DNA from 3 places in the Pseudoalteromonas sp. T1lg21 genome. Region 1 is predicted to be linked to each of the others. Evidence: predicted binding sites of a transcription regulator. Region 1 holds the regulator's gene; each other region holds the start of a gene.
What was found. The regulator MetJ, encoded in region 1, represses methionine synthesis genes. The targets are predictions, from matches to a motif close to TAGACGTCTAGACGTCTA.
Positions count from the first base shown of each region.

Region 2: a site for MetJ is predicted at 3,588-3,605, ahead of metK (methionine adenosyltransferase). Genes of this name have one in related genera too.
Region 3: a site for MetJ is predicted at 2,548-2,565, ahead of C2M25_RS14205 (homoserine O-succinyltransferase). Genes of this name have one in related genera too.

Region 1 is NZ_PQBX01000080.1:25,052-35,945, reverse strand. It holds gene C2M25_RS21195 (pilus assembly protein PilM) at 1-175, opposite strand, end outside; gene C2M25_RS21190 (penicillin-binding protein 1A) at 308-2,818, shown strand; partial or broken gene metL (bifunctional aspartate kinase/homoserine dehydrogenase II) at 2,902-5,246, opposite strand; gene metB (cystathionine gamma-synthase) at 5,252-6,511, opposite strand; gene metJ (met regulon transcriptional regulator MetJ) at 6,736-7,056, shown strand; gene C2M25_RS21170 (malic enzyme-like NAD(P)-binding protein) at 7,159-8,400, opposite strand; gene rpmE (50S ribosomal protein L31) at 8,947-9,162, opposite strand; gene priA (primosomal protein N') at 9,397-10,894, shown strand, end outside.
Region 2 is NZ_PQBX01000056.1:593,218-604,111, reverse strand. It holds gene C2M25_RS12975 (CYTH and CHAD domain-containing protein) at 1-1,150, shown strand, start outside; gene C2M25_RS12970 (START domain-containing protein) at 1,188-1,808, shown strand; gene C2M25_RS12965 (diacylglycerol kinase) at 1,878-2,282, shown strand; gene metK (methionine adenosyltransferase) at 2,335-3,486, opposite strand; gene tkt (transketolase) at 3,753-5,744, shown strand; gene C2M25_RS12950 (GCN5 family acetyltransferase) at 6,037-6,459, shown strand; gene C2M25_RS12945 (hypothetical protein) at 6,822-7,247, shown strand; gene ppnP (pyrimidine/purine nucleoside phosphorylase) at 7,521-7,832, shown strand; gene hpf (ribosome hibernation-promoting factor, HPF/YfiA family) at 8,015-8,371, shown strand; gene C2M25_RS12930 (NRAMP family divalent metal transporter) at 8,837-10,069, shown strand; gene C2M25_RS12925 (hypothetical protein) at 10,771-10,894, shown strand, end outside.
Region 3 is NZ_PQBX01000060.1:68,086-78,979, forward strand. It holds gene C2M25_RS14190 (histone deacetylase family protein) at 1-152, opposite strand, end outside; gene C2M25_RS14195 (PilZ domain-containing protein) at 206-571, opposite strand; gene ettA (energy-dependent translational throttle protein EttA) at 710-2,383, opposite strand; gene C2M25_RS14205 (homoserine O-succinyltransferase) at 2,630-3,577, shown strand; gene C2M25_RS14210 (homocysteine S-methyltransferase family protein) at 3,567-4,634, shown strand; gene metH (methionine synthase) at 4,644-7,274, shown strand; gene C2M25_RS14225 (GGDEF domain-containing protein) at 7,618-8,658, shown strand; gene C2M25_RS14230 (DUF6795 domain-containing protein) at 8,824-9,348, shown strand; gene C2M25_RS14235 (lipase family protein) at 9,382-10,527, shown strand; gene C2M25_RS14240 (CsbD family protein) at 10,568-10,765, opposite strand.

The sequences.
Region 1 (10,894 bases):
CTATGTCTTGTATGGAACGTTCAGACATAGCGCCTTTTGGCATAGGTTCAATAGCTAACGCTTCAAGCCGCAAACCTGCGTCTGTCTCTTGCAACAGCACTGCTTTTATACAGTGCGATCCGATGTCGATTCCTACCATCATAGATGAAGGCTTTTTAAATAGCTGACTTAGCATGTTTGCAACTTGGCCTTTGTTTTAATAATAAACAAGTTATAATTTTTATCTGAAAAAATATTATTCATTTTTTAATCAATATATACTAGCAGTCTCCGATTCTAATTGGGAGTCCATTTAGGGAAAATATAAGTGATTTTATTAAAGCGAACTTTACAATTTATTATCATCTGCTCATTTTTAGGACTAATCACTTTAGTTGGTCTATACTATTACGTTAAACCTGATATTCCTAGCGTACAGGTTCTAAAAGACGTTCAGTTACAGACACCTATGCAGGTATTCTCACGTGATGGATTATTGATTAACCAATTCGGTGAAAAACGCCGCATTCCCGTTACAATAGATCAAATACCCCAACCATTAATCAATGCAATATTAGCAACAGAAGATAACCGTTTTTACGAGCATATCGGTATTGATCCAATTGGTATCGTACGTTCAGCCATTGTACTCATATCTACCGGTGAAAAGAAACAAGGCGCAAGTACTATAACCATGCAGCTTGCCCGTAACTTCTTCTTAACCCGAGAAAAAGCATACATTCGTAAGGTCAAAGAGATCTTCATCGCTCTTCATATCGAAAGTATATTAAGTAAAGACGAAATCCTCGAATTATATTTGAATAAAATTGAATTAGGTAACCGCGCTTTTGGTATTGGTGCTGCGGCACAGGTGTATTATGGCAAAGACCTAAATGAACTAACCTTAGCGCAAATGGCGATGATTGCGGGTCTACCAAAAGCCCCATCAGCACTTAATCCAATTCGCAACCCTGTGCGAGCCAAATCCCGCCGTAACGTTGTACTAGGGCGTATGCTTACAGAAAAGTACATCACTCAAAGCGAATATGAAGAGGCTATCAACGCACCAATTACAGCTAAATTCCATGGCGCTGAAATTGAAGTATATGCACCTTATATTTCTGAGATGGTTCGCGCTGAAATGGTTAAACGCTACGGTCATGAGCGTGCTTATAATACGGGTTTTAAAGTTTACACCAGTGTTGATTCGAACATTCAACAAGCCGCGCAAGATGCCATTGTTGATAACCTTCATGCATACGATATGCGTCATGGTTACCGTGGTGCAACTGCACAATTGTGGGATACCGAGAGCGAAAGCCCGCTTAGCCAAGAAGACATTTTAAATAAACTTAAAGACGTTAAAGAGTTTGGCCCACTATTAGCGGGTGTTGTCACTAATGTCGCTGAGCAATCAATTGATGTGCTATTAAAAAGCGGCGAACAAGTTACTGTTGAGTGGGATGGCTTAAAATGGGCTCGCAAATATATTACTCGTTACCGTCAAAGCTTCGCACCAAAAACAGCGGCTGACATCCTAACCGCAGGCGCGCAAATTTGGCTTCGCAAAAATGCGGATGAAAGCTACATATTAAGCCAGGTTCCTGAAGCATCAAGTGCTCTTGTGTCTCTTGACCCACAAGATGGTCGTATTAAAGCGATTGTCGGTGGATACAGTTTTGAACAAAGCCAATACAATCGTGCGGTACAAGCAAAACGCCAAGTAGGGTCAAACATTAAACCCTTTATTTATTCAGCAGCGCTTGAAAACGGTTACACACTCGCTTCAATTCTTAACGATGCGCCAATCAACCAATGGGATAAAAGCCAAGGTGTGGCATGGCGTCCGAAGAACAGCCCTGCTGTTTATAATGGCCCTATTCGTATCCGCCGAGCATTAGCGCAATCGAAAAACGTTATTTCAGTGCGCTTATTACGCGGTGTGGGTTTAGAGCGTACAGCCGATCACCTGCTTAAATTTGGCTTTTTAAATAGTGATATTAACCGCAGCGAGTCATTAGCTCTTGGTAGTGCCTCAATCACCCCTCTTGAGCTAGCACGAGGAATGAGTACCTTTGCCAATGGCGGCCACTTAATTAAGCCTTACTTTATCTCTGAGATTCAGGATTCAGCAGGCACTGTGTTATTTAAAACAGAACCAGAACTTGCCTGTGATGCACCACAACCAGCAATTACTCCTGAGTTTGCATCACTTGATAATAATCAGCTAAACATCACTGATACAGCTGTAACTAATGCGCCTCGTTGTGCACCGCGAATTATTTCAAAACAAAATGCATTCTTGATCTCACAAGCTATGCACAGTGCGATTTGGGGTGGCGGTAGCTGGACTCACAAAACCGGTTGGAGCGGTACGGGTTGGCGAGCTCAAGCATTGGATCGTCGCGATCTAGTAGGTAAAACAGGTACCACCAATGATTCTGTCGATACTTGGTTTAGTGGCTTCAATCGTAATGTGCTTACCTCTGTATGGGTTGGTTTTGATAATCCAGGCATCACGCTTGGTCGTTCAACTTACAATAACAACCTCGATAAATCTCAGATTTCGGGCGCAGAGTCAGGCGCTAAAACAGCGCAGCCTGCATGGGTCGACTTTATGCGAGCAGCGCTTGATGGCATGCCTGAAGCACCGATTGAACTCCCTGAAGGACTCGTATCAGTACGTATCGACTTAGAGACAGGTCTATTGAGTCACAAAAATGACTACACCAGCCGTTTTGAGTACTTCATTAAAGGCACTGCACCAACTAAATATGTACTTGCACAGCCTACTGACGTGTTTGAAGAAAAGCTCAGCACAGAGGAAGAGTTATTCTAAATAACTGAGTTGCTATTTTGAAACAATTAAAAAGCGCCCTTGGGGCGCTTTTTGCTTAGCTATTTAAACTAAGATCAGCAAAATTATTTTAGGTTATTTACCAGCCAATACAGGTCTGAATGAACCCCAGCCGCAGTGACTTCTTTACCTGCTCCAGGGCCTTGGATCACTAATGCATTGTCTGTATACCACTGTGAATTAATAACAAAGATGTTATCGCCCGGTTTAAGGCTTGCTAATACATCATCTTTGCCAACATTAACTAAACCAACTTGCGCCTGAACCTTGCCATCAACGAGTGTAATTGCGCCTGTGTAGCGCACTACTTTATCTTGAGCTGCAGCTTGGGCTGCTTTTTCTGTCATGAATCATCGAGCAGCTGTTTGTTTGCAAGAAAATCTTGCCAGCTACCTGCTGCCAACGCTTCTGGCATTAGAGGTGTTAAAGCAATGTCATCAAGCTCTAAATCTAGGCCTAAGTCACGCGCTAAAATTAGCAGTTTACGCTGCATATCGCGGCCAGATAAATCTTCACGAGGATCTGGCTCTGTATAACCCATTTGCTGAGCTTGAAGCACTAAATCTGAAAACGGCACACTCCCATCGTAACTGCTACATAACCACGATAAAGTACCCGAAAATACCCCTTCAATACGGTTAATACTGTCACCACTATTTTGTAAATCAGCTAAAGCAAAGTTAATCGGTAAACCTGCGCCTACACTGGTGTTGTAGCGCCATAGTAGATTTCGCTCAGCTAAATTAGTACGTAAGTTTTGATACCAACTATGCGCGGCAGTACCCGCATATTTGTTTGCACTGATCAAATGACAGTTAAGTTCAACAAAGTCAGGGTATAACTGACTGAACGCCTCACTGGCAGTGATATCAATCACCACTTTATGCTCATAATCAAGTTCATTGATACGTGCTAATAATTCTGCCTTGTCGTAGCTTTGCGCTTCGTTATGCCACTGCTCTTGCCATGTTTCGGTATTTAAACCGCTAGCACTAAAAAGCATTTGCTGTGAACGAAGAAGAGCAACCACTTTTACCTTGTACTGAGCTGATAAACGAGCAAACTGAGCTTGGAGCTGCGCTAAGAACACTTCGCCTACATTACCAAGGCCAGCAACTATAATGGCCAACTCTTGGCCTTTGTTTACCAACTTGTCATGTAATAAAGTCAAAACATCACTATCAATTGCCTGATCATTTAAGATCAACACATAGTTATCGTCTTGCTGTACAAAGCGTGGATGAATGCTTTGCTCTTTTAAAAGCGCTGTTGCTTGCTCTGCAAGAACACTAACATCAGCAGTTGGTGCTACCACTGCACAACCACTTAAATTAGACTCAACAATATTTGCACGGCCCGCTAAATGACTCACAACCTGATGAGTACTTTGACCAGGCACTAATAAGTAGGTATCGCCCTCTTTAACAAAGTGATGCAGGCTGTGTTGAATTAACTGGCTTAATTCACCAACTTCACCACCACTTAGTTTATCAACCCGTAATAAATCGATGTTATCTAAGGTCGTAATAAACCGTTTCGCTTTGCTATAACCTTCTTTAACTACTTCGGTTGGCGTTGCATCGCAATCAAAGCTACTTCTAACCACAAGTTTGATCTCTGTTTCTTTTAGCGGTGACAAGGTTTTTGCATGTAATACTGGGTTGCCCAAGCGCGCTAATAGGTTAGCTTGCTCACGGCATACCTTGGCGTATTTAACCGCATTTTTAACTTTACGAGGATCAGTGCTGAATACACCTTGCGTGTCTGTCCAGATAGACACTTGCTTGGCAAAAGTATAACTGGCCAGTAACGTGGCGCTATAATCACTGCCATTACGGCCTAAAGTTACCGTATTACCTTGGCAATCTGCGGCAATAAAGCCCGTTACTACGTTGATATGCGATTTACTTATTGCACTTGTGCATTGCTGCTGATTTTTTTGATGTAAAAGCTGGCCATCATTTAAAGTAAATAGCTGCCTTGCATCAACATCTTGCGCAGCGACACCTAACTGATTTAAGTAAGCGGCTAACAAACGTGCTGACCACACTTCACCATGTGCAAGTAAAGGGGCTTCAAGTAACTGTTGCTGACTAATTAATTCATTTAAAACAGCAAGCTCATCTTTTAGCTGTGCTAACGCCTGTTGTTTATTCTGGCCTGTGAGTAGCTGCTCAATTAAAGCGCGTTGGTTGTTATCAATAAGCAGTAGAATATCGCTAACAGCTTGGCTATCTTGCTGCTGGTAACTTTGCCATAGCTTCACTAGGGTATCGGTTGTTTTACCCGATGCCGACACAACGATGCAGTCGCCCTGCTCTGTATTCGCTAAAACAATGTTCGCTACCGCATGATAACGATCTGCTGAGCTTAAGCTTGAGCCACCAAATTTATGAACAATATTTACCATTTCTTCTACCACAATGCCGTATGTGCTGGCGTTAACTTGAATGACGCGTTTTGCTGTATATCTTGCTGTGTTTGCTCTACAGCCGCCTTTGTAACTTGTTGGCCTTGACCAGGCTTAACTAAATTGAATACACGGTCTAAATCTGCAATGAGATCTTTTACGTCTTCAATGCCTACAGAAATACGGATCAGCGTATCGCCTACACCGGCTTCAAGACGCGCTTTAGGCTCCATGCCTGCGTGTGTCATTGTTGCAGGGTGACAAATCAAACTTTCTACCCCACCTAGTGACTCAGCAAGGCTAAAATCTTTAAGGCTAGTTAAAAACGCTGCTGCATCGTTAATGTCGCCTTTAATATCAAAGCTCACCATACCACCAAAACCGCGTTGCTGTGCTTTAGCAAGCTCATGCTGCGGGTGAGAAGCAAGACCCGGGTAATAAACTTGGCTTACATAAGGAGAGTTTTCTAAATACTCAGCAATAGCAAAGGCATTTTCTTGGTGCTGCTTTAAACGCACATTTAAAGTACGTAAACCACGAAGCGTTAAGTAACTGTCAAATGGCGCACCAGTAATCCCGATGTTATTTGCCCACCAAGCCAGCTCATCACCTAGCTCTTGCGTTGCAGCAATCACCGCACCGCCAACTACATCAGAGTGACCATTGATGTATTTCGTGGTTGAGTGCACAACAATATCAACACCAAACTCAATTGGGTTTTGTAATGCAGGTGATAAGAAGGTGTTATCAGCCGCAACCAAAGCACCGCACTGCTTAGCGATGCGAGTGATTGCTTTAATGTCTGTTAAACGCAAAATTGGGTTACTTGGCGTTTCAATCCAAATCAGCTTAGGTTTAATCGCCAAAATTTCTTGGTGATTATCTGTATTCGTTAAATCCAATACTCTTAGTTTTAATAGACCACGTTTTTCAAGCGAGGTGAATAAACGATAGCTACCGCCATAACAGTCATGTGGGATCACTAAGGTATCGTCACTGTTTAATAATTGGGTCGCTAAGTGTACTGCTGACATACCAGTAGCAGTGATAATGCCTTTTTCGCCACCTTCAAGCTCAGCTAAGGTTTCAGCTAAAATGTCGCGATTTGGGTTACCGCTGCGGCCATAGTCATATTGGCGCTTAGTATCAAAGTCAGCAAATGAATAGGTGGTTGATAAGTATAAAGGTGGCACAACCGCACCATGATGTTTATCGGCTTCGATGCCGTGACGAACAGCAATCGTCGCTTTATTTTTTTCGCTCATTTCATCACCTATTCTTTAATTGGATGTTTAGACGTCTAAAAGGTTAGATGATCAAATATGAGAAGTCAAAGCATTTATCGCTCACACATAGAAGTTTATACATTTACACGACTAGATGGCTAAATAACTAGTATTTGACTATCTTTTTTAAAGCGATAGAATTTCCGCATCTTGCGCTGTGAATAAGGCGTAAATCACTGACAACCGAGGCAACGAAACAACTTATGGCTAAATGGAACGGTGAATACATTCACCCATATGCAGAACACGGTAAAAAATCAGAACAAGTAAAAAAGATTACCGTATCGATCCCACTTAACGTATTAAAAGTATTAACTGACGAGCGTACACGCCGCCAGATCAATAACCTGCGTCATGCGACGAACAGTGAGTTATTGTGTGAAGCTTTCTTACATGCTTTTACAGGTCAACCATTACCAAATGATGACGACCTTCGTAAAGACAACCCTGAAAAGGTACCTGAAGAAGTTAAAAGAATTATGCAAGAAATGGGGTTAGAAATCCCAGTGCTTGATTCAGAATAAGTATTTCGGCCATCGGATAACTGCCGATAATCACAGACATAAAAAAACTCAGCCTTGGCTGAGTTTTTTATTGCGCGTTATAGCTAATAGAGCTAATTAAGTTTAACGCATGTAATCTTCTGGCATGTCGATTTGCGCCACGCCCGACTCTATAGCCGCTTCAGCAACAGCACGTGCAATACGTGGTAAAAGACGCGGATCCATTGGCTTAGGAATAATGTACTCAGCACCAAACTCAAGCGACTCAACGCCCGCTGCTTTTAATACTTCACTTGGTACTGGCTCTTTTGCGATACCACGAATAGCGTGTACGGCAGCAATCTTCATTTCATCATTAATTGCTGTTGCACGCACATCAAGCGCACCGCGGAAAATAAACGGGAAACACAGTACATTGTTAACTTGGTTAGGATAATCTGAACGACCCGTTGCCATAATTAAATCATTACGTGCACTGTGTGCAAGCGCTGGTGCGATCTCAGGATCAGGGTTTGAACATGCAAACACCACAGGCTTGTCTGCCATCAATTTAAGATCATCAGCAGTTAATAAGTTAGGACCCGATACACCTACAAATACATCGGCATCAGCAATAACGTCTTGCAACGTACGTTTATCAGTGTTGTTAGCAAATAATTGCTTGTACTCATTTAAGTCATCACGACGAGTATGGATCACACCTTTACGGTCAAGCATATAGATATGCTCACGCAGTGCGCCACACTTAATAAGTAGTTCCATACAGGCAACGGCTGCAGCACCAGCACCTAAACACACGATGATGGCATCTTCGATATCTTTACCTTGAACTTCAAGGGCATTAAGCATACCTGCCGCAGTAACAATCGCTGTACCGTGTTGGTCATCGTGGAAAACTGGGATACTACAGCGTTCAATAAGTGCTTTTTCGATTTCAAAACACTCAGGAGCTTTAATATCTTCTAGGTTGATACCACCAAACGTATCAGCGATATTTGCAACCGTATTGATGAAATCTTCTGTTGTGCGGTGTTTAACTTCAATATCAATTGAGTCAAGGCCTGCAAAACGTTTGAATAGTAACGCTTTACCTTCCATTACAGGTTTTGATGCAAGCGGGCCTAAGTTACCTAAACCTAGAATTGCGGTACCGTTTGAAATAACCGCAACCATGTTGCCTTTGCCTGTGTATTTATAGGCATTTGCTGGATCAGCAGCAATTTCACGGACTGGTTCAGCCACACCTGGGCTATAAGCTAAAGCGAGATCGTTAACCGTTTCGGCTGGCTTGGTTAGTTCAACACTAATTTTACCTGGAACGGGGTGAGCGTGGTAATGTAATGCTTGTTCACGAAAATCTGACATAACGCGATAGTATCCTGCAAAAAGTTAAAAAGTGAGAGAGCTTGCATCAGTACGATACCTGTAATGTATAAAAATTCCAAGTATTATCAGGTCTATCCTGTTATATGCTATATCGCTTAATTTTAAAGGATTTCCCAACAATTTCTGCACATAGTTGCGATTAATCAGACATAAAAATTCACCTATTTATGACCTTTTAAGCACGTGTTTTTGTATTTTATACGCACGTACACTGCAATTAGCCGAAATTAGCCCGAAATAGCCATTTCAACGAAGTTCACAGCATTTACTCACAAAGTTATTTAAATTTATTATTTTTAATAACTTTTATGAAAGTTTATACAAAAAAGAATATAGCCAAGGGGTGGCACTTTGTCTGCAAAATTAGCGACATAATGGGCATAACAGCCAGAAATAGTTATGCAAGATACATAAGTGAAGATGATGAGCGAGTGAGTGAGTGAGTGAGTGAGTGAGTGGCAGTGTTAAGAATTTTAGGCATAAAAAAAGCACCCAAAGGTGCTTCTTTTAACTAAACAGCAGAAATTACTTCTTGCTGCTAAGTGCACCGAAGCGCTTGTTGAAACGATCAACACGGCCGCCAGTGTCTAAAATCTTTTGCTTACCAGTGTAAAACGGGTGACACTCAGAACATACGTCTAAGTGGATGTCTTTACAAAGAGTTGAGCTAGTTTCGAATTTGTTACCACACGAACAAGTTGCAGTGATAGCTTCGTACTTAGGGTGAATACCTTCTTTCATAGGGAACCTCTAGTTAAGGCCGTATCGCTCTCCAAACCCGAAGTCTGGCACCATACGCAGTTAATACAATTAATAGGCCGCGTATTTTATAGCTCAAGTGACCTTGCGACAAGCTTTAAATGCATCTTTCGCTAAAAAATTAATCAAATGACTTGTTGTTCAGTAATTTGTTGGTAGGTTTTTAACTGTAATTTTAGTACATTATCTTTCTATCTTTGTTTCAGTTGAGTTGTTATGCACTTTGTAGAAGTTGCCATAAAAGTCCCTTTACAGCGTACCTTCGATTATAAAGTTGAACAGCTGCTGCATATCCCTGAGTTAAAGCCTGGCATGCGCGTTCGAGTACCATTTGGTAGTCAAAAAAAGGTAGCGGTGGTCCTGGCATTAAAAACATCAACAGATGTACCTGCTGACAAAATAAAGCCGATTATCGATATCATAGACGAGACCCCAGTTTTATCGGCTCAGCATTTAGCACTCCTGAAATTTACTGCTCGTTACTACTGTTATCCATTGGGCGAGACCATTCATACAGCGCTTCCGGCTGCATTAAGACAAGGCGAATGCCCAGATAAAACCAGCATTAATATGGTTGAATTAACTGATAAAGGGGCAAAACTTCCGTCACTAAAAGCAAAAACCCAGTTAAGTTTATTAAAGCAGTTAGCCGAATCGGGCAAGTCATCGGTTACCGAATTAAAAGCACTTGGATTTACAAAAAAAACCATCGATAGCCTGCTCGATAAAGAACTAATCACCCAGTTTATCGAGCATGATAATCAGTGGCAGCAGCGCGCGCCAACGGTGGGTGACAAACCCGTCCTTAATAAAGAACAAGCTGTTGCTTGTACCAGCATTAATCAAGCCATCGGATTTACTAGCTTTTTACTTGAAGGTGTCACCGGTAGTGGTAAAACCGAAGTTTACTTACAATGCCTTGAAGAAGTACTTAAAAAAGGCCAACAAGCCTTAGTATTAGTGCCTGAAATTGGCTTAACGCCACAAACGGTCAACCGTTTTCGTCGCCGCTTTCCCGATACCCCCATTATGCTGTGGCACTCAGCTCTAACAGATAACGAACGCTTACAAACTTGGCGATTCTGTGAAAAAGGTAGCTGTGCCATAGTGATCGGCACACGTTCGAGTATTTTCTTACCTTTTTTATCACTTGGTATGATCATTGTTGATGAAGAGCACGACAGCTCATTTAAGCAGCAAGACACATTACGTTATCATGCCAGAGATTTAGCCGCTTATAGAGCATATCAGCATAATATCCCGCTGGTTTTAGGCAGTGCCACGCCAGCACTTGAAACCTTACATAAAGCAATAAATAACAAATACCAGTTATTGAGTCTTACTGAGCGGGCCCAAACCAGCACAGCTAACCAGTTCCAATTAATGGACATGAAAGGGCAACCTGAGCAAGCTGGTATTGCCCATGCTAGCCTCGCCTATATGCGCCAGCATTTAGAACGTGGTAAGCAAGTGATGGTGTTTTTAAACCGTCGCGGTTTTTCACCTACTCTTATATGTCATGAGTGTGGTTGGCTAAGTGAGTGCTCACGTTGTAGCACCAGTGCAACCTTTCATAAAGCCATTGGCCAGATGATATGTCATCACTGCGGTGAGCAACATCAGGTGCCCCATCAATGCCCTGATTGCGGCAGCACACAGATTTTCCCTAATGGTAAAGGCACAGAGCAAATCGAAGAGTTTTTAACGCAAACCT
Region 2 (10,894 bases), on a different contig from region 1:
TAACTTTATTCGCCGTACTTGGTTAATTGAAACTAATAACGGTGCAAAAATTGAAGTGGTGTTAGATAAAGGTGAAGTTGCGGCATCGGGTCAGGTTGAGCCAATTTCTGAACTTGAAATCGAACTAATCGAAGGTAGTCGTAGTGAGTTGTTTGCACTGGCTGATAAATTGGTTAGTGAAAGCCATGTTCGCTTAGGGCTTTATTCTAAAGCAGCACGGGGCTATCGCCTTGCGGATGACAAACCATTAAAAGCAAGTAAATCAATTGGTTTTGTGCCGCTAAAAAGCGATGCCACACAAGAGCAAGCGCTGGTAGAAAGTATCAACTACGCGATTCGATTTGTGCAAAAACATGAGGCCTGTTACTTCATTAAACCTAGTCTAAAAACTCTTAAGCGTGTCACAGACGGTATTCGTTTAATTCGCCATACGTTTTGGCTGTTTGATGACATTGTCAGTAAAGACGACACCGACTCATTGCGCACAGAGTTAAAGTGGTTATTGAGCGAATTAGCGTGGGTTGAAAACGCAATTCAACTAAAAACCTATACATCAAAGCGTCACGCATACTACAAAAAAATCAACAGTGCGCCTGAGCTCACGCAAGTTATTAATGACTTAAAAGAGTTACAGCCAAGCATTGAAGATATCGAAACTCTGTTCCATAGCACCCGATATAACCGCTTACTATTGCAATTAACAACGTGGTTAATTGAAAAGCAATGGCGTAAATCATGGGGGCAAGCTGAGTTTCAGGCAGCAGAAAAACCGGTTGCCGATATTGCTAAGCGTTTATTTGCCAAAGATTGGCACGACATGCATGAGCTTATCCCTGAGCAGCAAGTATTTACCGATAAAGACTATTTATCACTGCGCACTCGCTTAGAAAACTCATTGCTTAGTGGCAACTGTTTAGGTGCTTTGTTCGATAAAGAAGACAGAAACGAGTTTCGTATGCCATGGGTCGATATCTCTCATGGTATTTACGAGTTAAGTACGCTTGAGTATCTAAAGCAGTTATGCGCAGGACAAGACGATTTAGAGCTGGCAAAAATTCAAGCATGGCTTGATCAAAAGTCAGAGTTTTTAGTTAGTGCAATGGAGCAAAGCCGTCACGCTTCATTTAATACTGATCCCTATTGGCTGTAAGTAAATGCGCTTTTGCCTATGGATGGGGTTAGCTTGGTTGAGTATATCAGCCTGGGCTAACCCTATTGAATGGCAAACCTACAAACAGCAAGACGACATCACCGTAAGCTATAAAAAGCATGAAACCGGTATTATTGAAATTAAAGCTTCTGTGCTGGTGAAAAATGCCAAAGCCAGTGACTTTATGGCATTGCTCAGTGATACCGACAACGCTGCTAACTGGCTTGAGAATGTCAAAAGCGTGACGCTAATGGAGCGCTTAAGTCCCTCAGAAACCCTTGTTTATACTCATTTTAATTCACCTTGGCCGGTGTCAGACCGTGACTTGGTGAGTTATTCTTGTTATCACGCTTTAGATGAGCACAAAACCGAGTTACAAATCAAAAGTCAGCCTTATGCAAAAGCCGAAGTTGCAGGGCTTGTACGCATCAAAGATCTCACCGCTTATTGGCGCTTAGAACAGCAACAAAGTAACTTGTTAGTGAGCCATCAAGCCTATGCTGATCCAAGCGGTTCCATTCCGCATTGGTTAAGTAACAAAGTGTCGTTAAAAAGTGTTTATAAAACTCTGCAAGCACTGAGAGAACAATTAACCAACAATCAGTTTTCTAGAGCGAATACACGCAGCATTCCCGGCACGTGTCAGCCGTTAAATTAGCTCATCATCGGGTGACATCGCTTAGATTTACACATATCATCGCTGTAATTGCGATTTTGAAGGGTTACCATGAAAGAGCCAAAAATTCCCTTAGTTAATAAGCCAAATGGCATGGGCTTTGGGCGTATTTTAAAAGCAACAAAATGTTCTATTAAAGGTTTTAAAGCGGCATTTAAAGAAGAGTCTGCATTTCGTTCTGAAATTTATCTAGGCGTGTGTTTATTACCCTTATCTGTCGTACTTGCGCAGTCATTAAATCATTGGCTAGTACTGTTTATTCCTTATTTATTATTGTTAATTGTCGAGTTACTTAACTCGTCGATAGAAGCGCTGACTGACCGAGTAGGGATTGAGTACCATGTGTTATCGGGTCGTGCTAAAGATATGGCCTCTGCGGCAGTAACATTGTCACTGCTTATTCTTGCTTTGGTATGGGGTGTGGCTGTTTACGAAAAAATAGTAACCTACCTTTAAATCAGACATAAAAAAAGCGCCGAAAGGCGCTTTTTTCATTTTATCTAACCTATTACAGGCCAGCAGCTGCGCGAAGTGCGTCTGCTTTGTCTGTACGCTCCCAAGGGAACTCATCACGACCGAAGTGACCGTAAGCCGCAGTCGGTTGATAGATAGGACGCTCAAGATCAAGCATTTGGATTAAGCCGTAAGGGCGTAGGTCGAAGTGCTCACGTACTAATTCGATTAGACGTGCTTCTTCTAATTTACCAGTACCAAATGTCTCGATGCTGATAGATGTTGGCTCTGCAACACCGATAGCGTAAGAAACTTGTAGCTCACACTTGTCAGCAAGGCCAGCAGCAACCACGTTTTTAGCAACGTAACGTGCAGCGTATGCAGCTGAGCGGTCAACTTTTGATGGATCTTTACCAGAGAAAGCACCACCACCGTGACGAGCCATACCGCCGTATGTATCAACGATGATTTTACGACCTGTAAGACCACAGTCACCCATAGGACCACCGATTACGAAACGGCCAGTTGGGTTGATGAAGAACTTAGTTGCACTAGAGATAAGCTCAGCTGGAAGAACTGGCTTAATGATCGTTTCCATTACCGCTTCAACTAAGTCGTTTTGTGAGATTGAATCACAGTGTTGAGTTGAAAGAACAACTGCATCAATACCAACAGGCTTACCATTTTCGTAAGCAAATGTTACTTGAGATTTAGCATCTGGGCGTAACCAGTTAAGCTCACCGCTCTTACGAACTTCAGCTTGACGCTGAACTAGACGGTGTGAATAAGTGATTGGTGCAGGCATTAAAACATCAGTTTCGTTACATGCATAACCGAACATTAAACCTTGGTCACCAGCGCCTTGGTCTTCTGGACGAGCACGGTCAACACCTTGGTTGATGTCTGGAGATTGTTTACCGATAGTGTTTAGGATTGCACAAGAGTCAGCATCGAAACCCATATCTGAGTGTGTGTAACCGATTTCACGTACTGTTTTACGTGTGATTTCTTCGATATCAACCCAAGCGCTAGTAGTGATTTCACCACCAACCATAACCATACCAGTCTTAACGTAAGTCTCACATGCAACACGGGCATGAGAATCTTGCTCTAAGATAGCATCTAGAACCGCGTCAGAGATTTGGTCCGCGATTTTATCCGGATGACCTTCAGAAACAGATTCAGAAGTAAATAAATGTTTTGCCATTGTATTTCTGCTCACAAATATTGCGCTTCACAAACGTCGGTAATAGCGCTAAAAAATTAAGGGGCGTATTTTATCTAAAACAAATATGTTTGCATAGTAATTTTACGCCTAGACGTCCATTTAAAATTACTAATAACGTATTGTTCTTAATAAACGCCCATAATTGGTGCATTTAATGCGGATTTTTAATTGCACTGTACCCTTACAATAAGTAAGAATGGGGCTTCATACACAACCAGCGCAAATACATAAAGGTAGGAGAATTCATGCCATCACGCAAAGAACTTGCAAATGCTATTCGCGTCTTATCAATGGACGCAGTACAACAGGCCAAATCTGGTCACCCTGGGGCCCCTATGGGCATGGCAGATATCGCAGAAGTACTATGGCGCGATTATCTAAAGCATAATCCAACAAATCCAGAGTGGGCAGACCGAGATCGATTTATTCTTTCTAACGGCCACGGTTCAATGCTGATCTATTCTCTACTGCACTTAAGTGGCTATGACTTACCACTAGAGGAAATTAAAAACTTCCGTCAAATGCACTCAAAAACACCGGGTCACCCAGAATATGGTTATGCACCGGGTATTGAGACTACTACGGGCCCATTAGGTCAAGGGATCACAAATGCTGTGGGCATGGCAATTGCCGAAAAAGCGCTTGCTGCACAGTTTAACCGTGAAGGTCACGATATTGTTGACCACTTCACGTATGCATTCATGGGCGATGGCTGTTTAATGGAAGGTATTTCACACGAAGCCTGTTCATTAGCGGGTACATTAGGCCTAGGTAAACTAGTTGCGTTTTGGGATGACAACGGCATCTCAATTGATGGTGAAGTAGAAGGTTGGTTCAGCGATGACACGCCAGCGCGCTTTAAAGCATACGGCTGGCACGTAGTAAGCGATGTAGATGGTCATAACCCAGATGCAATTCGCGCCGCTATCGAAGAAGCGCGTAGCATCACTGATAAGCCATCATTAATTTGTTGTAAAACAATCATTGGTTACGGTTCACCTAATAAATCAGGTAGCCATGACTGTCACGGTGCACCACTAGGTGAAGACGAAATCAAAGCATCTCGTGAGTTCCTAGGTTGGACTGGCGAAGCATTTGAAATCCCTGCTGATATCTACAGCGAGTGGGATGGCAAAGAAAAAGGTAAGCAACTAGAAGCTAGCTGGGACGAAAAGTTTGCCGCTTACGCAAGTGCATACCCTGAACTTGCTGCTGAGTTTACTCGCCGTACCAATGGTGAGTTACCAGCTGATTGGGCTGAAAAGTCACAAGCTTACATCGAAGAGCTACAAGCAAACCCAGCAAACCCTGCAACACGTAAAGCATCACAAAATGCATTAAATGCGTTTGGTCCGTTACTACCAGAATTCATGGGTGGCTCTGCTGACCTTGCTGGTTCTAACTTAACGCTTTGGGATGGTTCAAAAGGCTTAGAAGCAAACGACGCAAGCGGCAACTACATTTTCTACGGTGTACGTGAATTTGGTATGTCAGCGATTATGAATGGTATTGCACTACATAAAGGCTTTATTCCTTACGGTGCTACATTCTTAATGTTTATGGAATACGCACGTAACGCAGTACGTATGGCGGCATTAATGAAGCAGCCAAGCATCTTCGTTTACACACACGATTCAATTGGTCTAGGTGAAGATGGTCCAACGCACCAACCAGTAGAGCAAATCGCAAGCATGCGTTTAACGCCTAATCTAGTGAACTGGCGTCCATGTGACCAAGTTGAGTCTGCTATTGCATGGCAACAAGCTATTGAACGTAAAGATGGCCCAACGTCACTCATTTTCACTCGTCAAGGCCTTGAGCAACAAGCGCGTACTGCACAGCAGTTAGTCGATGTGAAAAAAGGTGGTTACGTACTTAGCTGTGACGGTGAGCCAGAGCTTATCCTTATTGCAACTGGTTCTGAAGTACAGCTTGCACAAGATGCCGCTGCCGAACTTCGTTCACAAGGTAAAAAAGTACGTGTGGTATCTATGCCTTCAACAGACTTATTTGATGAGCAAGACGCTGCATATAAAGAAAGTGTACTACCAGCAAGCGTTACGCGCCGCGTAGCAATCGAAGCGGGTATCGCAGACTACTGGTACAAATATGTAGGTTTAAATGGCGCAGTAGTTGGTATGACTACCTTCGGTGAGTCTGCTCCTGCTGATGAGCTATTCAAGCACTTTGGTTTCACTGTTGAAAACATCGTAAACAAAGCAAACGCTTTGTTCTAAGCTTTAGCCACTAAAATTTAAAAGCCCGCCCAGTGTAAGCACAGCGCGGGCTTTTTTGTGTTTGACTGGTAGGTTGGGTAGAACGGAGTGAAACCCAACACCTTTGCAGCTTTCAGCCGTCAGCCATCAGTTTAAAAAAAAACTCACCGTAAGCGTGAAATTTATTTCGCGCGAAAATTGTGTCTAGCTATTAACCAATAGCTTTGATATTAATAGGCTATAAAACAAGCAAAAATAGCCGCGATAAAACGCCTATTTGTTTTTTACTTATATTTTCTGCTCAAGGATGGTTATGAAAAGTTATCCAAAAGTGTTGGACCCTAATAAAGTCGGCGAATATGCTGGTTTGGCAAAATCTGGTGGTGGTTACGTGTGGGATGAGGTACTAGAATATCGAGTTTGGTGCCACCCTCATAACGGTGCTCCTGATTTAGAAGAGGGGAGCGATTATTACTATGCTTTCGACACTTACGAAGAAGCACTGGAATGTAGTAATGACATACCTGGAGCTGAAGAGCCATTAGCATTAATTCTCCAGCGTGAATATATAGATGAGCCATCAACAGGGCAGTATAAGCATGTGAAAGTAGAAAGGGTCACTGAATGGCCAGTACAATTTCTTGAACGGCCAAGAAGAACCGAATCGACTATTCCTAATTTTATGTCTGTTGATGCACCAGAAAATAAACTGGATATCATTCGTGGTATTGCTTAAATGTAATATCCGCCAAACCTTGTATGGCTTAGGCGTACAAACAACGAATCAAGGTTAACCCCCAATAGTTAGGTTGGTGTGTTTCATCATGAAAAATCACATAAAAGAATAATCTCTTCAATCTCTTCGCTAATAGGTTTGCTTGTCGGGTTCAAGCTATTGGACTTTCTAAGAAGTGATAGATGCCTAGAGTTAAGTGGCAGCTTAACAGATTGGGGGGCGTGTGATTTTGGTGATGCAAGAGCTGAAGCAATACCCCTTGGCCTGCCCTCATTGGCTTTAGTAATGACTGTAAGTATTGTTATCTACTTCGTAGTAAATTATTTTATAAAACAAGTTTTTAAATCTCTTTAGAGATCTCAATGGAAGAACCTACAATCTCAGCAATGATGGAAGCATATTCTTTAGATGCTGTTGATTACGCTAAGTGTCATTTTGATATAACACTAGATTTTACGGAGTCGAGTGTTGAAAAAGTTGAACTCATAGTGTCAAAACTATATGACAGTATACCTAGGAGTTTTTTATCTAAATTGTTCTATGACAGCCCAAGTGACGATGAAATAGAAACTATCAGTAAGGTGTTAGGTGCATACATTGGTGAAGTTTTCATCCAAGAGCACGGTGGTGTCTGGGGTTATAACGATCAATTGTTAACGTTAGGAATTCAAAGTGGTGATAACTGGCTTTTTCCATGTACAAAAGTATTTAAACGATTAACAAAGGGTGAAGAAGATAGCCTAATTTGTTTCTATGAAATAGCTAAAAAACAATCTTGGGGGTCTTAATTTACTTCATACGAAGATAACAAAATCTATACCTCTTAAAACAATGAGAATTGCAATTTATTACAGCTCAGAATTCATGACTCTGCATAGATATTCTTTCTCGTAGTGTTTAACTTGACGCGCTAAAGCACGACCTACCACAATTGCACGAGCTGCTCAAAACTGACAGCTTACAGCTAACCCGACTTGATTATTTCTCACTCAGTCCCCCTTGAATGCTAAACAGACAACTGGCAATGTCTGTAGTTTAATAACAAAACAACAGGAGTGAGGATGTCTCAGTTTGATAATGTAAGTGTGCTGAAAAAAGCCAATGTGTATTTTGACGGTAAAGTGTCTAGCCGTACTGTGGTATTTGCTGATGGCAGCACGAAAACGTTAGGTTTTATGCAACCGGGTGAGTTTGAGTTTGCAACAAGCCAAAAAGAGTTGATGGAGCTTAACGGTGGCAGTTGGCAAGTGCTATTACCCGGTGAGAGCGAATGGCAAACGATGCAAGCAGGGGAGTCATTTACAGTTGATGCGAATGTGAGCTTTAAAGTAAAAGTGAGCGAGTTTGCAGATTACTGTTGTTCGTACAGTTAATGAACAGTTGTTAACCTCTCTGAAAAGCCCGTGTACTGCGGGCTTTTGCATATTTTATCCGCAACGCATGATCTAAATCATCTATGGTTACAATCAATTACTAAATATCTGCAATTTTTGCTTGTGTTAATTCAATTCGCCCCCAATACTGATTATGAGGTAACAAGAAAAAAGGATACCCTATGAAGATTAATATTTCTGGTCATCATGTTGACGTTACTGAGGCTGTTAGAGCTCATATCAACGAGAAATTCTCGAAAATTGCTAGCCATTTTCCATCATTAATATCACTTGATATTATTCTTTCAAAAGAACATCACAAACACCAAGCTGAGATCAGCACAACCTATGAAGGTGCGCGTTTATCAGTAAAAGGTGAGGACGAGGTGATGTACCCAGCAATTGCAAATGCTGCAAAAAAACTTGATGCATCACTGAAACATCGTAAAGGGCAAATGAAAGCCAAACTACACGAAAAGCCGGTCAGTACTACACCGGAAATTGCCCACGAAATCATTCAGGAAATGAACCTGACCTAATCACAGAGCGCTAGCCTAAGCGGCAAGACTTAAAACTAAATCTGAAAAAGCCAACCGTTGCGAAACGCTTGGCTTTTTTGGTTTTAATATTTAGCCGTCAGATTGAAGTTCCAAAAGTTAGCGAGTTGCTAGGGGAAAGAGTAAAGTTAATGAGTTAGAAAGAGTAAAGGGGAAAGTTTGCGAGATACGAGACGTAGGAGGCGTTTTAACGCCGAACAAACATGGAGATATCAGATATCAGTCGTTAGAAGTCAGATTTTAAAAACAACGGCTTGACACAAGTGGTAGACAGTCTAGTGTTGCTAACTTGCTAACTTGCTAACTTGCTAACTTGCTAACTTGCTAACTTGCTAACTTGCTAACTTGCTAACTTGCTAACTTGCTAACTTGCTAACTTGCTCTGCTTCCAATCTCACCTAAAACGCTGTAAGTTGCTTGTTACTAAGAATAAAACACACAAAGCATATGCAATCAGCAGTATCAAATTGGCAATCTAAATTAAATGCATTAGGGCCGGGTATTTTAATGGCGACAGCCGCCATTGGTGGCTCACATTTAGTGGCGTCAACACAAGCCGGGTCGTTATTCGGCTGGCAGCTATTTTGGCTAATCATTGTAGTAAACGTATTGAAGTACCCATTCTTTCGATTTGGCATGGAGTACACCCTTGCGACCAAACAAAGTTTAGTTGAAGGTTACAAGCAAAAAGGGCCGGGGTATTTCTATAGTTTTATTGCGCTCAATATTGTCGCCGCGGTAGTAAATACTGCGGGGGTTTTATTATTAACGGCCAGCCTGCTGCACTACGCATTGCCTATCACAATTTCTGTAACCTTATTATGTTGGCTGATTTTGGCTGTGTGTTTGCTCATTTTATTATTAGGGCACTTTAAGGCGCTCGATAATGTTTCAAAGCTCATTATGGGGTTGCTAACAGTTACCACTTTAGCTGCGCTTGTTGTTGCTATTAATAATGGCCCGATGGCGCCTGTTGACTATGTGGGCCCGTCGCCGTATGAACTTGCTATGCTTGGCTTTATAGTCGCGCTCATGGGCTGGATGCCTGCGCCTATCGAAATATCAGCAATTAGCTCACTGTGGCTAAAAGAAAAGCAGCATCAACAAGTCGTGACAAAGCAACAAGGCTTGTTTGACTTTAATTTGGGCTACTGGCTTACCGCAGCACTTGCGTTAGTGTTTTTCTCATTAGGTGTGTTAGTGCAATATGGCCAAGCACAGGCAGTGCAATTAGGTGGAGTCGCCTTTGCAAAGCAATTAATTGATATGTATGCCCTTACTATGGGCGAGTGGGCAAGGCCACTGGTTTCAGGTATTGCTTTTTTATGTATGTTTGGCACTACGCTAACAGTGCTTGATGGCTACGCTAGAACATTAAATGAGTCACATAAACTGCTACCGATTAAACAATCTAAACACAGTTTAAACATGTGGTTATTACTGCAAGCATTTGCTGGCATGGCAGTGATTTTATTCTTTAAATCAGCCCTTGGCCCAATGCTTACTTTTGCTATGACCCTTGCTTTTGTAACCACTCCTGTATTTGCGTGGCTGAACTTTAGTTTAGTGCGCTCAGAACCCAGCATTCATCACTCACCTTTATTATGCACCCTAAGCTGGCTAGGCTTGGTTTATTTAGTGGGCTTTGCGCTAGTGTTTTTGGTTTGGAAACTCGCTTAATGAGCTTAGTTAGCGAGTTACAAGGGGTAAGAGTAAAGTTATCGAGGGTAAAGCAATAATCGCCGACTTGAAAAGTGTCCGCTATTTACTTAATTCAAATGATGAATTGTAGATTTAACTACAGATCAGAAAAGAAATTAAAAGGTTTCTTAGAGATATAATGCAATAAGTAAACGTGAGGTGTTTTCAGAATTAACTAAAGCCCTTGTTGATACTAAAACACATATATGAGATAAATTTCGGTGACTACACATATAGTTAATGATAGGTGAGCACACCATTTTACACGATGAAATTACCAAGATTCGTGAGCATTTATTATCTCATGAAGTGCAATTGTCAGCTTTTTACATACATCATTTTAATCCCTTGAAAACTGTGTTCGCTGGTGCAACTCAAGCTATTATTTTATTAACGTTAGTAAGGGATATACTGAGGTATTGGTTCACATAGCTGGGTTGTAATTTTTATGATAAATATCTAACTAATGGCTTTTTTACACTAAAAAGAATGTATTTATTTTGAAAAATGGTAAGGCCGGAGCTTTCTTGTGTAACTTTCATTACTCGCGTTCAAGATTAGGACCGAGAATTGCTGGTGTAAGTTTTTTTAGGTACACTGGCAAAAGGTTTTGTTTTCAAAGCTGTTTTAATTTTAATTCAGCAGTGGAATCTTAGGATTTATTTATAAGGAAATTTATCATGTCAGCACACGCTAGAAAAGCTATTCAACAACTACAGAGACAAAGACAAATTCAAGCCGCTATTGGCAAAAATGAGTATACATTCGTACAAATGAATACAGCTGAATTCTTTGATTTTATTA
Region 3 (10,894 bases), on a different contig from region 1:
AGTGGTTGAGTTAGGTTATCATTTATTAATCCAAGGCTTTGTACATGCTCATATAAATAAGCAAACTTACTCATCACAAAGCGATGGTTAGGATCGAAACTAAACGAGTAATTTGGGTGATACACCAAGGGTAAGTGGGGATTTAACTGCATAGCTCATTGAATAGCTGAATTTGCTACAGCATAACGAATCTACCGATAAAAGTTTACTCTGGCGCGTGAATTAAATGGCCTAACTCGCGATGTAATAATGCTTCATCACCCAGATTTAGCTCAATCAACCGTTTTAAGTGAGTAATACTATCAATATCGATATGTTCACAGCGAAGGCCTGCATGTTGATGCTCAACATGGCATAGCTCCACTTGCATTTTAATCTCGATTGATGACTCTGGCAGGGTAAAGATTAAGTCAGCTTTACTATGAATAGGTACTAAAAATGAATCACTTTTAGTAATAAGCGCACCTTGCAAAGATAGATCAAGTAACTGACAGTGATAGTCGTTACCTTCTATATGAAGGACAGCCGGGCAAGAAAATAGCACCCTAGAAAACTCTCTGCGTTCATTCATGTCTCTATTCTCCATACTTTTAAGCCTAAACAGTATAGTTCAATATGAAATGAATGAGAGAAAACAGCTGATAATTACTGATGAAAGTTAATAGTTATAGAAAAGCCCCTAAACAGGGGCTTTTTTAATATCAGCTAATTAGCCAATTTTTTTGTATTTAATACGCTTAGGTTGTGCCGCTTCTGCGCCTAAGGTTTTCTTCAACCACTCTTCGTATTCTGTGTAGTTACCATCGAAGAAGTTAATTTGGCCTTCGTCACGGTAATCAAGAATATGTGTAGCAATACGGTCAAGGAACCAACGGTCATGCGAGATACACATTACACAGCCAGGGAACTCTAAAATAGCGTTCTCAAGTGCACGTAGTGTTTCAACGTCTAGGTCATTGGTTGGCTCATCCAGTAGTAATACGTTACCACCTGCTTTTAATAGCTTCGCTAGGTGTAAACGGTTGCGCTCACCACCTGATAAGTCTTTAACGAATTTTTGTTGGTCGTTACCTTTGAAGTTAAAGCGGCCAACATAGGCACGGCTTGGGAATTCAAAGTTACCAATTTTCAATACGTCTTGACCGTTAGAGATTTCTTGGAAAACCGTGTTGCTCTCGTCCATGTCGCCACGGAACTGATCAACCGTTGCAAGTTCAACGGTTTCACCAACAATGATCTCACCGCTATCTGGCGTTTCTTCACCACTTAGCATTTTGAATAGCGTCGATTTACCCGCACCATTGGCACCGATAATACCTACGATAGCGCCTTTCGGCATTGCAAAGTTTAGGTCATCGATTAATACGCGATCGCCAAAGCTCTTCTTCAGGCCTTTCACTTCGATAACTTGGTCACCTAAGCGTGGACCCGGTGGAATGAATAGTTCATTCGTTTCGTTACGCTTTTGGTAATCGTTTTGCTGTAGCTCAGAGAACTGTGCCATACGTGCTTTAGACTTAGCTTGACGGCCTTTCGGATTTGAACGAACCCATTCAAGTTCTTGTGCGATTGATTTTTGACGTGCTTTTTCAGATTTCTGTTCTTGTTGTAAACGTAAATCTTTTTGCTCAAGCCACGATGAGTAGTTACCTTCCCAAGGAATACCTTCACCACGGTCAAGTTCTAAAATCCAACCTGCTACGTTATCTAAGAAGTAACGGTCGTGGGTTACAGCAACTACGGTACCTTCGTAGTCGTGTAAGAAGCGCTCTAACCAAGCAACTGACTCAGCGTCTAAGTGGTTGGTCGGTTCGTCAAGAATAAGCATATCTGGTTTTTCAAGTAGTAAACGACAGATCGCAACACGGCGACGCTCACCACCCGAAAGGTGTTCAATTTTTGCATCCCAAGGTGGAAGACGTAATGCATCAGCTGCACGCTCTAACACGTTGTCGATATTGTGACCATCGTGTGCTTGGATGATAGCTTCAAGTTCGCCTTGCTCTTTCGCAAGTGCATCGAAGTCAGCGCCGTCCATTGCATACTCGTTGTATACTTCATCTAGGCGATTTAATGCATTTTTAACTTCGCTTACCGCTTCTTCTACTGTTTCGCGAACTGTTTTGTTCTCGTCTAGCTGCGGTTCTTGCGGTAAGTAACCGATTTTAGTGCCTGGTTGAGGGCGAGCTTCACCTTCAAAGTCTTGGTCAACACCGGCCATAATGCGCAGTAACGTCGATTTACCTGCACCGTTTAGACCTAGCACACCAATTTTTGCGCCTGGGAAAAAGTGTAAAGAAATATCTTTTAAGATAGTGCGCTTAGGTGGCACAACCTTAGATACTCGACTCATCGAGAATATAAACTTGTCTGGTAACACCATGAAAGAAGCCTTCAATTTATAATAAAAATTAACAGCAAGTATTGTATACCCAAACTACCTCAAAATACAGAATTCAGCGTTTATGATAGGCTTAATATCAAGGTGTTATTTACTCAAAAAGCCATACATTTCAATTAATGACCACTCAGAAAGATCATTTCGTTTGGACATCTAAACATCTAGAGGTTGAAATTTCTAACTATCCGTTCATAATTAGCAGTCAGATAAGTATGCTCGGAGCCAGCTATGCCCATTACAGTAAAAGATGAATTGCCAGCCATTGCAAAGTTACGCCAAGAAAACGTGTTTGTAATGCCAAAAAGTCGCGCGAAAACGCAAGAGATACGCCCAATGCGTTTGGCCATCTTAAACTTAATGCCAAACAAGGTTGAAACCGAAGTGCAGTTTATTCGCTTGTTAGCTAATTCACCGCTACAAGTTAATGTCGAGCTGTTGCGCTTAGATACTCACCGCACCAGTAGTAACTCTGAGCAGCACATGGATACGTTTTATCGCTATTTTTCAGAAGTGAAAGATAATAACTACGATGCCATGATTATCACTGGGGCACCGCTTGCTCATTTAGAGTATGACGAAGTTGCTTACTGGGACGAGCTAAAAGTTATTTTAGATTGGGCAGAGCAACATGTTACGTCTACGCTGTTTTCGTGTTGGGCGGCCCATGCGGGTCTATATCATCACTATGGCCTTAAGCGCGAACTTAAACCAAATAAATTAAGCGGCGTATTTACCCATAAAAGTTATTTTGACCATGCAGCACTCACTCGTGGTTTTGATGATACCTTTTTAGTGCCACACTCTCGCTATGGTCATATTGATATCGACAAGATCACTGCCTGCGATGATTTGGTGGTGTTAGCTGGTTCTGAGCGAGTAGGTGCCTACTTAATTAAAAATAAATCAGGCAGCCAAGTGTATATTACTGGCCATCCAGAGTACGATGCACATACCCTTAAAGGGGAGTATTTGCGCGACCAAGAAAAATCAGCGGATGCGCCTAAGCCAGAAAATTACTTCCCAGACGATAACCCAGACAACGAACCGTCGAAGACCTGGCAAAGCCATGCCTTTTTATTGTTTTCGAATTGGTTAAACTATTATGTGTACCAAACTACACCGTATGATATTAACTTAGTTAGCCAAGATGTAAGGACTAACAACTATGCCGAGTAATGCAGTGAATAAACGCGAACAATTAACCGAGGCGCTGAAACAGCGAATTTTAATCCTCGATGGCGCGATGGGCACCATGATCCAAGAACATAAATTAGAAGAACAGGATTATCGCGGTGAGCGCTTTAAAGACTGGCATGTACTTATTAAAGGTAATAACGATTTATTAAGCCTGACTCAGCCAAAAATCATTGCGGATATTCATCGTGCCTATTTAGAGGCGGGGGCTGATATCATCGAAACGAATACCTTTAATGCCACGACTATTTCGATGGAAGATTACGATATGGCGAGCCTTAGCCGCGAAATCAACCTCGAATCAGCGAAACTTGCACGCAGCGTCTGTGATGAGTTTGAAGCAAACGATCCTAGCAAACCGCGTTATGTAGCCGGTGTACTTGGACCAACATCAAAAACCTGCTCTATCTCTCCAGATGTAAACGACCCGGGTTACCGTAATATCAACTTTGATAAGCTGGTGGCTGCGTATGTTGAGTCAACACTGGCACTGATGGAAGGTGGTGCTGACCTTATTTTAATAGAAACCATCTTTGATACCCTTAATGCTAAAGCGGCTTCGTTTGCCGTAGAAGAAGCATTCGAGCAAGCTGGTCGTAGTTTACCTGTGATGATCTCAGGCACCATTACCGATGCCTCAGGCCGTACTTTATCAGGACAAACCACAGAAGCATTTTATAACTCAATTCGCCATATTAAACCGCTATCAATCGGCCTTAACTGTGCCCTTGGCCCTGATTTACTGCGTCAATATGTTGAAGAGTTATCACGTGTTTGCGAAACCTTTACCTCGGTGCATCCCAATGCCGGTTTACCGAATGAGTTTGGTGAATATGATTTAGAAGCCCCTGAAATGGCAAAAGAAATTATCGACTGGGGTAAGTCTGGCTTTATTAATATTGTAGGTGGTTGTTGTGGCACCACACCGGCTCATATTAAGGCGTTTGCGAAAGGTCTGAGTGGTGTTAAGCCACGTCAATTGCCAGAGCTTGAAGTGCGTATGCGCTTATCGGGCCTTGAAGCGTGTAACTTAAACTAGGAAACCGACATGACTGACCAAATTGCTGTATTTACTAACGTCGGTGAGCGTACCAATGTAACTGGTTCGGCTATGTTTAAGCGCTTAATCATGGAAGAAGATTACGAGACCGCTCTTAACGTTGCCCGTGAACAGGTAGAAAATGGCGCGCAAGTGATTGATATCAACATGGATGAAGCCATGTTGGACTCAAAAGCGGCGATGGTAAAGTTTTTAAACTTAATTGCCTCAGAGCCAGATATCTCAAAAGTACCGATCATGGTCGACTCATCGAAATGGGACGTGATTGAAGCGGGCTTAAAATGTATTCAAGGCAAAGCCATTGTAAACTCAATTTCACTTAAAGAAGGTGAAGAGCCGTTCATCCGCCAAGCTAAGCTAATTAAACGCTTTGGTGCCGCAGCAGTTGTAATGGCGTTTGATGAAACAGGGCAAGCTGAAACCGCTGATCGTAAGTTCGAGATTTGTCAGCGTAGCTACAAAATTCTTGTTGAAGATATTGGTTTTCCGCCTGAAGACATTATTTTTGACCCGAACATTTTTGCTGTTGCAACGGGCATTGAAGAGCACGATAACTACGCGGTTGAGTTTATCGAAGGTACGCGTCGAATTAAGCAAGGCTTACCGCACTGTAAAGTGTCGGGTGGTGTATCGAATGTGTCGTTTTCGTTCCGTGGTAATAACCCAGTACGCGAAGCTATTCACTCTGTGTTTTTATACCACGCGATTAAAGCGGGTATGGACATGGGCATTGTAAATGCGGGTCAATTAGCGGTTTATGATGATATTCCTTTAGAGCTGCGTAAAGCCGTGGAAGATGTGATCCTCAATACCGACCCAGGTGCTGGTGAGCGACTAGTTGAACTTGCACCCAAATACTCAGGTATGACGCAAGCGGAAAAAGTTGAGGATTTAGAATGGCGTACTTGGCCTGTTGAAAAGCGTCTTGAACACGCGCTAGTAAAAGGCATTACCGAATACATCGATGAAGATACCGAAGAGTGCCGCAAGGGCAAAGCTAAGCCTATCGAAGTGATCGAAGGCCCGCTTATGGACGGCATGAACGTCGTTGGTGACTTATTCGGTGCAGGTAAAATGTTCTTACCACAGGTTGTTAAGTCAGCTCGTGTAATGAAGCGCGCCGTTGCCTATCTTGACCCTTTCATTGAAGCTGAAAAAGAAGAGGGCGCAACCAATGGTAAAGTGGTTATGGCAACCGTTAAGGGCGACGTACACGACATTGGTAAAAATATCGTAGGCGTGGTACTGCAATGTAATAACTACGAGGTTATCGACCTTGGTGTGATGGTGCCTGCAGAGAAAATTTTGCAAACCGCCATTGACGAAAAAGCCGATATTATTGGTTTATCAGGGCTTATTACCCCATCCCTTGATGAAATGGTGCATGTTGCCAAAGAAATGACCCGTCGTGGTTTTGAATTACCGCTACTGATTGGTGGTGCAACAACCTCTAAAGCGCATACCGCGGTTAAAATTGAGCCTCAGTATGATAAAGGTGTAGTTTATGTCAATAACGCCAGCCGCGCTGTTGGGGTGGTTTCTAATTTATTGTCAAAAGAGTTAAAGCCAGCATTTTTAGAGAAAACCAAGGCTGAGTATGAAAAAGTACGTGAACAACAAGCACGTAAAAAGCCGCGCTCAAAACCCGTTACTTTACAGCGTGCTCGCGACAACGCTGTAAAACTCGATTGGGACAACTACACACCACCTGTGCCGAAAAAGCTGGGTGTGACTGAGTTTAAAGATGTTTCGATTGCGACGTTAAGACAGTACATCGACTGGACACCTTATTTCATGACGTGGTCAATCGCTGGTAAGTATCCACGTATTCTTGAAGATGAAATTGTGGGTGAACAGGCTAAAAGCTTATTCGCTGATGCTAATGCAATGCTTGATGAGCTAGAGCAATCAGGTGCACTACAACCTCTAGGTGTCATTGGTTTATTCCCTGCAAACCGAGTAGGGGATGACATTGAGATTTACACTGATGAGTCGCGTACAACGCTTTTAACTACATCGTGTCATTTACGTCAGCAAACTGAAAAAACCGAGTTTGCTAACTACTGTTTAGCTGATTATATAGCGCCTAAAGGCACCCCTGATTACTTTGGTGCGTTTGCGGTTACCGGTGGTCTTGAAGAAGACGACCTTGCCGATGCCTTCGATGCTAAGCAAGATGATTACAATAAGATCATGGTTAAAGCCGTTGCTGACCGTTTAGCAGAAGCGTTTGCTGAATATTTGCATGAGCAAGTACGTAAAGAGTATTGGGGCTATGCGGTAGATGAAAACCTATCGAATGATGAACTTATTCGTGAAAACTACCAAGGTATTCGCCCAGCGCCAGGTTACCCGGCTTGTCCTGAACATACAGAGAAGAAGAAAATCTGGCAGTTACTTAATACCGAACAGCGTATCGGCATGAAACTAACAAGTTCATACGCAATGTGGCCAGGTGCGGCGGTTTCTGGTTGGTATTTCTCTCACCCTGAAGCTAAGTACTACGCAGTGGCGCAAATTCAAAAAGATCAGGTTGAAGATTACGCTAAGCGTACCAACATGACTCTTGCAGAAGCCGAGCGTTGGTTGTCGCCAAATTTGGGCTATGAACCAGAATAATAACCTTTAGTTATTAGCTTTTGTTTAAATTAAAAACGAGCCCACAAATGGCTCGTTTTTTTATGCTCATTTTTTATCATACTTTTTTCTTTTTAATTGTTTTAATACTGGCAAATTCCTTCTAATTTAAATATTTGTGTTAAAGTTATACCAATTCGCTTAATAAAGTGGTCTATTTTGAGGCAATAAAACCTCGTTGATAACAAGGCAAAAATTTCGTTATTTAGTTGTTCTAAATCAGAAATTTTTAACGCAGTTAGCGACAGGTTTAATCCCTCAAAATGATTAAGTATTATTGCGGATTGGTATTGTTGAGATTGATCAAGAAATCTAAGGTGAAATTGTGATTGATACAGTGAATGCAAGTGACAAAGATAAAGCACGATTTTTACGTGTTTTTGCATTTATTGGTTCGATTACCTCGTTTTTAATGGCGATCACCAGCTATCAAGATGGTTACCATGCCCTTAGCTATTTATTGATTATTGGCGGCTTTGTGTTTGCCTCACCTTTCGTTATTAAAAATCGTGACGAAACCATAGCAGTACTTATGCTGTACGCTCTCTATTCGATGATGTGTTTTTTAATCGTATCAGGAGGTAGTAATGGCACGGGGCCATTGTGGTTGTTTATCGTATCTCCTGTGACCTTTTTTATTCGTGGCTTAAAGCGCGGAGCGTTCGATCTTATCTTGCTTGCCAGTATTATCTCGGTGCTTTTCTATTTTACCGATCAATTTGGTTATTACAGTTATCCGAGTCATTATTTTCCTACACGGGTCATGCTGTGTTTCTCGATTTTATGTATTTTGGGTGGCTTCTACGAATATTACCGCAACAAATACAGTTTGCAGTTAATGGAACAACTTAAGCTTAATCAAAAGCTTGCACGTACTGATGCGATGACTGAACTCGCTAACCGTCGCTACGCAACTGAGTGCTTGCAAGATAAGAGCTTTGGCGAAGGGGCTGTGTTCTTGCTAATGGATGTTGATAACTTTAAGCAAATCAACGACACCTACGGTCATCAAGTGGGTGATGAGGTGCTAATATTTTTTGCTGATGTCTTTAAAGAAGTGTGCACAGAAGACGATGTTATTTCCCGTTGGGGCGGCGAAGAGTTTTTAATTGTGATCCCAACAGGGTATGAGCTTAGAGCAAGAAAAGTCGCTGAAAAAATCCATAAGAAGCTTGCCGAAAAGCCATTTACGAGCGGTCAGCATCGTTTTCATGTCACCTTAAGTATTGGCTTGTACGTGCGCGTTGCTGATGAAAGCATGGATCATTGCTTAAACATTGCCGATAAACGACTTTACCGCGCTAAATCACAAGGAAAAAATCAAACGGTCGCTGAGGTAGATTTAGCAAAGCATGAGCCAGCTTGATAAATATTTGCTCTACGACTGTACTAACTTAGCTGTTTTTTGTTGGTTATTTATGTATGATGTACCCATTATTTACAAGGGCGTGTGAATAGTGAGTCAAGATAAGGAACATCATCAACTTCTTCTTTCCGTTAAGTTCGCAGCCTATTTTAAGGCTCATTTTTAATGTCACTCTTAGAATCATTTAAGAAATTGGGTAACTATTTCGGTGCGTATAAGGTACATCTATGCCCCGAAGTTAAAGGTCAAGTTAGTGAAAATGGCAAACCTTTAATAAAGGTGAAAGTAGAAAGGTTTCTTCGCTTCTCTGATGGAAAAAATGTAGAAGATTTTGCTTATACCGATGATAAAGGCTGCTTTTATTTTCCAGAAGTCAATGTTCGCTCTAACCAACCCGCAGTCCCCTTTGCAGAAATTTTTACTTCTCAGTCACTTCTTTTAACACATAAGAGTAAAGAGTACTGCTTATGGGGAGCAAGATTACCAGGTTTTAGTTTTCGTGAAGAATATGCAAAAAAGCTTGGACAATTAGTTGCTGATATTTCTAGTGATAAAATAATCTTTAAATTTGAAAACACAAAAGTTGAAGGTCATAAATTTGAAGCCGTAAGTATTGGGCGATGGAATAAAGATTTTGAAATTTTAAAACAAAGTGATTACTTCGATCTTTCAGAGATTAAAGAAGATTAGAATTTCAAAGGTCAAAACTATAAGGACATAAAAATGAAAGCTTTAAGCCCTGCAATTGCAGCTAATTTCGCAGCAATTGCATATGAACTATTAGATAATCGAGCTTTAATAGCTACTAACCCTTATGTTGAAAGAGTTAGCACTCTTTTTACTTTAGAGTCGGAATCAGTACAAGGTGTGAGTGGCTCAATTTTAGAGCGAATGTTTAATCATAAAACAGAATTTGGGTGTATTGCAAAAGGCAAAAAGGGGTTATTTGAAGGTGATTATGTCTTAGCATTACGCGGCACAGCTAAAATGCGAGATGTGATTACTGATCTTAATTGTGGTCTAAGTACCTGTAGTAATAATCAGCCTGTACATGCGGGGTTTAATCATACCTTTAACTCATTTAGAAAGCAGCTAGAGCAATTCTTTAGTAAAAGAGTGAATAAAAAACTAAATATACATGTTGTGGGTCATAGCTTAGGCGGTGCTTTGGCTAACTTAGCTGCGAATTGGTTAAAAAATCACTTTGGTGCAAATGTGAAGCTTTATACTTTTGGTGCTCCAAGAGTTGGTTATCATAGCTTTGCTTTACAGACGGAAGCTGCAACAAATAACCATGTTTATCGCTGTGTGCACGCCGCTGACCCTGTACCTTTAGTGCCGGTGTGGCCATTTATGCATACTGAAAAAGAGTATATTTTAAATGGTGCAGCAACAATTACTCCAAAAGCTCATAGTATGACAGAGCCGACACCTGGCTACTTAAATACTGCTAGTAGCTTTAAAAGTTATGCTGCTATTAGTAGAGGAATGGAAAAAAGAATACAAGAAGAAGTCAGGCTTGATTATGAAAAACGGTTAGAGTGCACTCGTACTTCTCGTTGGGCAAGAAAAATAGGCGCAGCGTTAATTACTCATTTACGTGATACAGGTAAGTTATATGCTATACAAAACCATTACACAAATACACTTACCGTTTATGATCAAATAGCTAAGGCTCTAACTGATAGTATTGATTTATCTAAAAGCTATACTAGTGATGTGAAGGGGATCTTAGGTTACATGCTGGCTTTTTGTGGCTATCCATTTAAAGCTATCTCGTTTACATATGCATCCATCAGACATATTTTGAAATTGATGCTCACAAATGTATTTTCTCTTGCAGGCCAAGCAATAGCTCTAACAAAATAAATACAAAAGCCGCAATTAGCGGCTTTATTGATTGCTCAAATTAATGGCTTTTTTCAAAGTCGCTGACTTCACGCTCAGCTTCTTCCTTCGATTTACCGTATTTTTGCTGAAGTTTACCAACCAGCTCTTTACGGCTACCTTCAATTTTATCTAAATCATCATCGGTAAGGTCACCCCATTTACGTTGTGCTTTACCTTTCAGCTCTTTCCAGTTGCCTTCTAAACGATCGCTGTTCATCATAATCTCCTTACTTTGTTAAACATTCATCTTAGTAAGAGCAATCGCTGTACCAATTTGGTGAAATTTATTAACTAATTGATTTATAGTTATTTTATGATTTTACATATAATGAGTGGAATTTATAAG